2 regions of the Sphaerisporangium sp. NPDC049457 genome follow, and region 2 is predicted to be linked to the other one. Evidence: riboswitches for the same ligand, from Rfam matches in the RefSeq annotation. Region 2 holds a riboswitch; the other holds the start of a gene.
The links. A riboswitch is a leader RNA that binds a small molecule or an ion and turns the genes downstream of it on or off. The one in region 2 is predicted to bind cobalamin.
Positions count from the first base shown of each region.

Region 1: linked by a shared signal. The riboswitch ahead of ACZ6QO_RS15240 (ABC transporter substrate-binding protein) and the one ahead of ACZ6QO_RS03240 (ribonucleoside-diphosphate reductase subunit alpha) in region 2 are both predicted to bind cobalamin.

Region 1 covers NZ_JBVJHR010000008.1:273,273-277,680, reverse strand. Annotated here, with positions in the region: gene ACZ6QO_RS15250 (cytochrome P450) at 1-271, opposite strand, end outside; gene ACZ6QO_RS15245 (Gfo/Idh/MocA family protein) at 718-1,554, shown strand; adenosylcobalamin (AdoCbl) riboswitch at 1,683-1,821, shown strand; gene ACZ6QO_RS15240 (ABC transporter substrate-binding protein) at 1,869-2,822, shown strand; gene ACZ6QO_RS15235 (FecCD family ABC transporter permease) at 2,870-3,910, shown strand; gene ACZ6QO_RS15230 (ABC transporter ATP-binding protein) at 3,907-4,408, shown strand, end outside.
Region 2 covers NZ_JBVJHR010000001.1:780,831-785,238, forward strand. Annotated here, with positions in the region: gene ACZ6QO_RS03230 (MFS transporter) at 1-768, opposite strand, end outside; gene ACZ6QO_RS03235 (tripartite tricarboxylate transporter substrate-binding protein) at 1,058-2,020, shown strand; cobalamin riboswitch at 2,084-2,281, shown strand; gene ACZ6QO_RS03240 (ribonucleoside-diphosphate reductase subunit alpha) at 2,492-4,408, shown strand, end outside.

The DNA.
Region 1 (4,408 bases), on a different contig from region 2:
CGCACCTGGCGGTGAACAGGGGCTGCAGGATGTCGCGGCTGTTCTGCCAGGCGGTTCCGTCGTTGAGGATGCTCTCGCCGAGCAGCCGCTGGAGGGGGCGCCAGAACATTCCCTCGCGCTGGTAGTTCTCCCAGTTGCCGCGCAGCACGTGCTGGACGTCGTCAGGGTGGCTCAGAAGATATACAGACGGTGTGCCCGCGGGCAGCCGGACAATTCGGCCCGCCGATTCTCTCGCCAGTTCCGCCAGCATGTTCACCGGATCGCGGACCATCGGCGCGAGCGTTCTGCGGAGGGGGACGGTTCGGGCATGCCGGGGGGAAGCGGCGACCGACATCGTGACGACTCCAAATTGTGAGAGCTGCCTGCGGGTTCTCCGTGGTCATGCCCTGGTGGCCGAACTGTTCCGCCGCGGCGCGGGCGCCCGCCCGGAGAGGGTTCAGACTTCGGGCGCCGCTCGCCGCATGACCACGAATGCGACAATTGGTTACTCTCGTGGCAAAGTGCCACAGGCATAATGAATTACCACGATCTCCGACTATGATCAAGTTTTCGTTCAACTACTGATTTTTCGCGACAGATATGGTATTTATGCAATCTTCTGTGGCCGGTACCTCCGAGCGGTCGCCCGGAGATGCCGCGCGCCCGGCCTCGGCTCGGCTAGTCTCGCCACGATTGATCGGATAAGTCGGGGAGCTGAGCGTCGTGGAGCCAGTGGCGGTGGGTCTGATCGGAGCCGGGCCGTGGGCGGAGGCCGTCCACGCGCCCACCCTCGCCGCCGGGCCGTACACGCGGCTCGCCGGCGTCTGGGCCCGCAGGCCGAGAGCCGCCGCCAGGCTCGGCGTCCCGGTGTACGAGCGCGTCGAGGAACTGTTCGACGTCTGCGAGGCCGTCGCCTTCTGCGTGCCGCCCGCCGTCCAGGCCGAGATGGGCCTGCTCGCCGCCAGGGCCGGCAAGGCGCTGCTGCTGGAGAAGCCGCTCGCCGCCGACCTCGACGCGGCGAAACGCCTGGCCGACGCCGTGGGGGAGGCCGGCGTGGCCTCCCAGATGGTGCTCACCTTCCGCTACTCCGCCACCACCAGGTCCTTTCTCGAACGGGTGCGTGCCATCGACCCCTTCGGCGGATACGCGATGAACGTTTCAGGCGCCCTGTACACGATCGACTCCCCATGGCGGCAGGAGCGGGGAGCCATCCTGGACGTCGGCCCGCACATGATCGACATGCTGGACGCCGCCCTGGGGCCGGTCACCGGCGTGCGCGCGCACGGCGACACCCTCGGCTGGGTCGGCCTGATGCTGGAGCACCAGAGCGGCGCCGTCAGCGAGGCGTCGCTGTCGATGGCCGCCCGCGTCGAGCACGCCTCCTCGCACGTCGCGGTCTTCGGCCGCCAGGGCACCGAGACCCTCGACGGCGGCGACCTCGGCTACGACGTCTTCCCCGACATGGTCGCCGAGTTCGCCCACACCGTGCGCCGCGGCGGCGGCCACCCGCTGGACGCCCGCCACGGGCTCCGGCTCCAGGAGATCATCAGCGTGGCCGAGGCCCAGCTCCGCTGAGACCGCGCGCACGACCCCGCCCAGGACCCCGCGCACGACCCCGCCCAGGACCCCGCGCACGACAGCGCACGACCCCGCGCACAAATCAGTGCACAACCCCTCGTGCCCGACTGCGGCACGGGTTGATACCGTTCCCCTGACGCGTGGCGCGCAGCGAAGTCCGGTGTGAGTCCGGCGCTGTCCCGCAACTGTGAGACCTCTCGGTCGAGCCAGGTCGCCTGCACGCCGCGCCGACGCCATCAACCCTCGTGGAAAAGGGTGATCCGTCAATTCCGCGGGTCTCTCGATTTCCTAGCAACAGGAGGAATCCCCTCGTGAGGCCCGTACGCACGGCCTTGGCGGGCGCGTTGCTGGGTGCACTGACGCTGGCCGGATGCGGCCAGTCCGGCGACACCTCAGGCAGCGCCTCCCCGGCCCCCGCCACCCCCGCCCCCTCATCACAGGCCGCGGCCTTCCCGGTCACCGTCCAGGCCGGCAACGGCGCGGTCACCGTCCCGGCCAAGCCCTCGCAGATCGTGTCGCTCTCGCCCACCGCGACCGAGAGCCTGTACGCCATCGGCGCGGGACCGCAGGTCATCGCGGTCGACGACCAGTCGACCTACCCCGCGGAGGCCCCCAAGACGGATCTGTCCGGCTTCAAGCCGAACGCCGAGGCGATCATCGCCAAGAAGCCCGACCTCGTCGTGCTCGCCAACGACACCGGCGGCGTCGTGGCCGCCCTGAGCAAGGTCGGCATCCCCGTCCTGCTGGAACCGGCCGCGACCAAGCTGGAGGAGAGCTACGACCAGATCGCCGACCTCGGGGCCGCGACCGGCAACAAGGACAAGGCCGACCAGGTCGCCGCGGACATGAAGCGGCAGATCGACCAGCTCGCCGCCGCCGCGCCCAAGGACGCGAAGCTCACCTACTTCCACGAGCTGGACAACACGCCGTACTCGGTGACCTCCGCCACCTTCATCGGCCAGATCTACGGGATCTTCGGGCTGGTCAACATCGCCGACGAGGCGCCGGACGCCGCCGGGGGCTACCCCAAGCTCTCCAGCGAGTTCCTGGCGAAGACCGACCCCGACCTGATCTTCCTCGCCGACACCAAGTGCTGCGGCCAGTCCAAGGAGACCCTGGCCAAGCGGCCGGGCTGGGGCGGCCTGTCGGCGATCAAGAAGGACCAGGTGTTCCCGATCGACGACGACATCGCCTCGCGCTGGGGGCCGCGCGTCGTCGACTTCGTGAAGGTCGTCGACGCGGCGGTCAGGAAGGCGGCGGGCTGACCAGGCCCGGCCCCGGAGCACCTGCCAGAACGATGACCGGCACCGGCATGGAACCACCCGCGCCCGCCGCGTCCGCCGCCCGGATGCGCCCGGTGGTGCCGGTCATCGCGGTGGCGGTGCTCGCGGCGTGCGTCCTGGCCGGCCTGATGATCGGCGCGGCCGGGCTGCCGCTCAGGGGCGTCGTGCTCGAACTGCTGGACCGGGTGCCGTTCGTGTCGGTCCACTCCGGGCTGTCCCCGGTGGAGCGCGGGCTGCTCGTCCAGCTCCGGATGCCCCGCGTCGTGCTCGCGGCGGTCGTCGGGGGGCTGCTGGCGCTGGCGGGCGCCGGATACCAGGGCGTGTTCCGCAACCCGCTCGCCGACCCGTACCTGCTCGGCGCCGCCGCCGGGGCCGGGTTCACCGCCACCTTGATGATCGTCCTGGTGCACGCCGACGCGCTGGTGCCGCTCGCCGCCTTCGGCGGGGCGATCGGCGGCGTGCTGCTGGCGTACGCGCTCGGCAACACCGCCGCCCGGGGCGGCGGCACCGCGACCCTGGTGCTCGCCGGGGTCGCGGTGGCCTCGTTCCTGTCCGCCCTGCAGGCGTTCGTGCAGCAGATCAAGGTCGACCAGCTCCAGCGCATCTACTCGTGGATCCTCGGCGGCATCGGCGGCGACTGGTCGCAGGTGTGGCTCATCGCCCCCTACGCCGTGGTGTCGTCGGCCGTCCTGATCGCGCACGGCCGGCTGCTCGACGTGCTGTCGGTCGGGGACGACGAGGCGGCGAGCCTCGGGGTGAACGCCGCCCGCGTCCGGTTCGTGGTCCTGTGCGCGGCGTCGCTCGCCACGGCGTCGGCGGTGGCGGTCAGCGGGCTGATCGGGTTCGTCGGCATCGTCGTGCCGCACGTCGTGCGGCGCCTCGCTGGCGGGTCCTACCGGGTGGTGCTGCCGATCTCGCTGCTCGCCGGGGCGGCGTTCCTGGTGCTGGCCGACCTGGTCGCCCGCACCCTCCTCGCCCCGGCGGAACTGCCCATCGGAGTGGTCACCGCCTTCATCGGCGCCCCGTTCTTCGTCGGCGTGCTCCGCGCCACAAGGACGGTGGAGGCATGAGCTCGGTCGAGGTCAGCGGGCTGTCGGTGTCCCTCGGCGGGCGGCAGGTGCTCTCGGAGGTGGGGCTGTCGGCGCGCGCCGGCGAGTGGCTGGCGGTGATCGGGCCGAACGGCGCGGGCAAGTCCACCCTCCTGCGGGCCATGATGGGCCTGCTGGAGGCCCGGGGAGAGGTGCTGGTGGACGGCCGGCCGGCGCGCGCGCTCAAACCGCGGCAACGGGCGCGGCTGATGGCCTACGCCCCGCAGAACCCCCTGCTGCCGCCCGGCCTGACCGTGATGGAGTACGCCCTGCTGGGACGCACCCCCTACATCTCCTACCTGGGCCGGGACGGCAGGCGCGACCGCGAGGTCACCGAGTCGGTGCTCGAACGCCTGGACCTGACCGCCCTCGCGGGCCGGCCGCTCACCCACCTGTCCGGCGGCGAACGCCAACGCGTCGTCCTCGCCCGGGCGCTCGTCCAGCAGGCGCCCGTGCTGCTGCTCGACGAGCCGACGACCG
Region 2 (4,408 bases):
GGCGCGGGCGCGTCCGTCGACGACGAGCAGGGTCAGCGCGACGGCGGACACGGCGAAGGCGACCGGCGTCGGTGACACGGCCCACGGCCACTGCCAGTCACCGAAGCGGGCCCGCGGCGAGGTGCGCCACCATCCGAACCGTTCGCCCTCGATGAGGGCGAACACCAGCGCCCCGAGGCCGATCATCGAGGCGAGGGCGCCAGGGACGTCGGCGCCCCTGGTGGCGTGCGGATCGGTGGTCTCGGGCACGTATCGGACGGTGCCCGCGATCACCACGAGGATCACCGGCAGGTTCAGCAGGAACGCCCACCGCCAGGACAGCTCGGTGGTGAGCCATCCGCCGGCGAGCGGCCCGACGGCGGCCATGCCGCCGATGGTGGACCCCCAGATGGCGAACGCGACGCCGCGGTCGCGCCCGGTGTAGGTGGCGTTGACCGTGGCGAGCGTCGCGGGAAGGATCATCGCGGCGCCGACGCCCTGCAGCAGGCGACCGGCGATGAGCACGCCGCCGCTCCCCGCCAGGGCGGCGATCAGGCTGGAGGCGCCGAAGAGCAGCAGACCGGCGATGAACAGTCTTCGCCGGCCGAGCAGGTCGCCCATCCGGCCGAAGAGGATCAGCAGAGCGGCCAGGGACAGCGGGTAGACCGAGTTGATCCACTCGGCCTGCGAGGCGTCCAGCGACAGATCCCGGATGATGGTGGGGACCGCCACGTTGACGATCGTCGCGTCCATGATGATCAGTGAGACGCCGAGCGCGATGAACGGCATCGGCGCCCAGCGGCTCCGAGCCGGCGCCGGAGCGTCCCCGCCTGTTCCCGTGTCGCCGGTTCCCATGGTGGTCCCACCCTTCCTGGTCCTGCGGTCGGCCCATGTTACCGACATAGTGTCAGCAAGTCAGCGTCAGGCGTGGCGTCCCGCACGGGGGATCCGGTGCCGGCGCACTCGCACCGGCGTCGCGGTACGGGTGCCGCGAGCCGGCCGGACCACCTCCCCTGTCTCGTGTGGGTGTGTCGCGAACTGGGCATTTAGTGGGATATCGGGGGAAAGGGCGTGAAGTATGCGTCGTCGGCAGGTGCTCGCGCTCGGGGCCGGGCTCGTGGCGCTGGCGGCGGGATGCTCCGACCCTTCCGAATCGCGCAGGCTCGCCTCGGCGACGCTGCCGGTCGTGGTACCTGGGCCGTACGGTGGTGAAGCCGATGGCGTCGCCCAGGCCCTCAAAGGGGTGGCCGAGCGGGACGCCCTGGTGGGGGAGCTGCGACTGGTGAACCGGCCGGCGCACGTCGCGCTGACGGAGTTCGGCCGCGTGCGGCACGCGCGTCAGGTGCTGATGGCCGAGCCCGAACTGGTCGGCACGGTCCGGGCCGTGCGGCAGACGGGGGCGTTCGCGGGCACCACGCCGCTGGCCCGGCTGTGCGGCGAGTGGGAGGCGCTGGTGGTGCCGGGCGGCTCCCGGCTCAGGTCCTTCGGCGCGTTCGCCGACACGATGCGCCGCGACCCGTCCAAGCTCGCGCTGGGCGGCCGGGCCGAAGGCGGGGTGGACCACGTCCTGTTCGGCATGCTGGCGCAGAGCCTCGGCGTGGACGCGCGCCTGCTGCGCTACGTCGCCTACCCCACCACCGGTGAGGCGGTCGCCGCGCTCGCCGGCGGGGAGGTGGCGGCGGTCCTCGCCGGCCACAATGGCGTGCGCGAGGCTCTGCGCGCGGGCGGGCTGCGCGCGCTGGCCGTCTCCTCGCCCGACCGCATCGCGGGCCTGGACGCGCCGACGCTGCTGGAGTGCGACACGCATCTGTACTGCGCGAACTGGCGAGGGCTCCTCGGGCCCGGCGACCTGCCCGACGACGACCGCGCCGCGCTCATCGGCATGTGCAGCGAGGTCGCGGGCTCGCGGCGGTGGAGCGAGCTGTGCGCCAGGAAGGGCTGGGCGCCGCTGTACCTGGAGGGGGATGACTTCGGACAGTGGCTCCGCGTCGAGACCGCCCGCCTCGGCCGCGCCCTCGGCGAACTGGGCCTGCGCGTGTGAGGGCGGGTGGGTGGTGTTGGGACACAACCTGTGGGGGTTGTTGCGGTCGCGGCCACTAGATGTAGGATCCTGCTCGTCGCTGGTTCGCCCTTCGGGGCGAGGTAAGAGGGAACCCGGTGCGATTCCGGGGCTGCCCCGCAGCGGTGAGCGGGAACGAAAGCCGTCATGTCAGCACTGGGCGCGCAGCCTGGGAAGCGACGGCCGGTAGGCACGAGCGAGGCGCCCGCGAGCCCGAAAACCTGCCGGTGACGTTGTAGTCGTCCAAGGCCTCGAGGGTGGGCCGCGTGACGGGGTCCTCCGGCGTGCCCGCACATCGCTGCCGCTCCGGTCGTGCTCCGACGCGTGCCCTCGCACGGGGATTCGAGCGCACGAGGAGAGACAGACCACGTGACTGTGACACGCGATTTGCCGCCGCACCACTCGCCGGACTCGCAAGACTTGTCGGACTCGCCGCGGACGGGTGCGGAACGGATGAGCGGGGAGCGGGCCGGCGAAGGCGGTCGGCCGGCGGGAGACAGGCGGCTGGCCATTGAGGAGGCGGCCGCGCGGGTCATCGCCGATCCGGCCAACTCCCGGGTCGCGGCCGGCCTGCTGGCCGAGGAGATCGCCGAGGAGGCGGCGGCGCACGGGGTGCGCTCGTTCTCCGAGTCGGTCGCCGCCACGCACGAGGCGGGGCTGGTGCAGGACGCTCTCGCGGAGTTCGTCCGCGCCCACGCCGCCGCGCTGGACGCGCTCGTCGACCCCGAGGGGGACGCCCGGTTCGAGTACTTCGGGCTGCGCACCGTCTACGACCGCTACCTGCTGCGCCACCCGGTCACCCGGCGCGTGCTGGAGACGCCGCAGCACTTCTTCCTGCGCGTCGCGTGCGGGCTGTCCGACACCGTCGCCGAGGCCGGCGAGCTGTACCGGCTGATCTCGACGCTGTCGTACCTGCCCAGCTCGCCGACGCTGTTCAACTCCGGCGCGCGCCGCCCGCAGCTGTCGTCGTGCTTCCTGCTCGACTCGCCGCGCGACGAGCTGGAGGCCATCTACGAGCGGTACGGCCAGGTGGCGCGGCTCTCCAAGTACGCGGGCGGCATCGGCATCTCCTGGACCCGCGTCCGTTCGCGCGGCTCGCTGATCCGGGGCACGAACGGCCACTCCAACGGCATCGTGCCGTGGCTGCGGACGCTGGACGCGAGCGTCGCGGCGGTCAACCAGGGCGGCCGGCGCAAGGGCGCCGCCTGCGTCTACCTGGAGCCCTGGCACGCCGACGTCGAGGAGTTCCTCGAACTGCGCGACAACACCGGCGAGGACGCCCGCCGCACCCACAACCTCAACCTGGCCAACTGGATCCCCGACGAGTTCATGCGCCGCGTCGAGGCGGACGCGGCATGGTCGCTGTTCGACCCCAAGGAGGTCCCCGAGCTGGCCGACCTGTGGGGAGAGGAGTTCGACCGCGCCTACCGGGAGGCCGAGGCCGCCGGCCGGTACGTCAGGCGACTGCCCGCCAGGACGCTGTACGGCCGGATGATGCGCACGCTCGCCCAGACGGGCAACGGCTGGATGACGTTCAAGGACGCCGCGAACCGGGCCTCCAACCAGACGGCGCGGCCGGAGAACGTCATCCACCTGTCCAACCTGTGCACCGAGATCCTGGAGGTGACCAGCGACGCCGAGACCGCCGTGTGCAACCTCGGCTCGGTCAACCTGGCGGCGCACCTGGTGGACGGCGAGGTCGACTGGGCGCGGCTGCGGGCGACGGTGGCGACGGCGGTCCGCTTCCTGGACAGGTCCATCGACCGGGGCTTCTACCCGACGCCCGAGGCGGAGGCCGCCAACAAGCGCTGGCGGCCGATCGGCCTCGGCGTGATGGGCCTGGCCGACGTGTTCTTCGCGGCGCGGCTGCCGTTCGACTCGCCCGAGGCGCTGGCGCTGTCCACGCGCGTCGCCGAGGAGATGGCGCTGGCCGCCTACGGCGCCTCGGCCGCGCTGGCCGCCGCGTCCGGCGCGCACCCGTCGTACGCCGACACGCGCGCCGCCGGGGGAGTGCTGCACCCGGACCACTTCCCGAACGCGGCCCCGGCGTACCCGGACGAATGGGCGGCGCTGCGCGCGACCATCGCCGAGACCGGGCTGCGCAACTCGCTGCTGCTGGCCGTCGCCCCCACCGCGACCATCGCCTCGATCGCCGGCTGCTACGAGTGCGTCGAGCCGCAGGTGTCCAACGTGTTCAAACGCGAGACCCTGTCGGGAGAGTTCTTGCAGGTCAACCGCTATCTGGTGCGCGACCTGCAGCAGCGCGGGCTGTGGACGCCGCAGGTGAGGGACGCCGTCAAGCGCGCCGACGGGTCGGTGCAGGACATCGAGGAGATCCCCGGCGACCTGAGAGAGCTGTACCGCACGGCC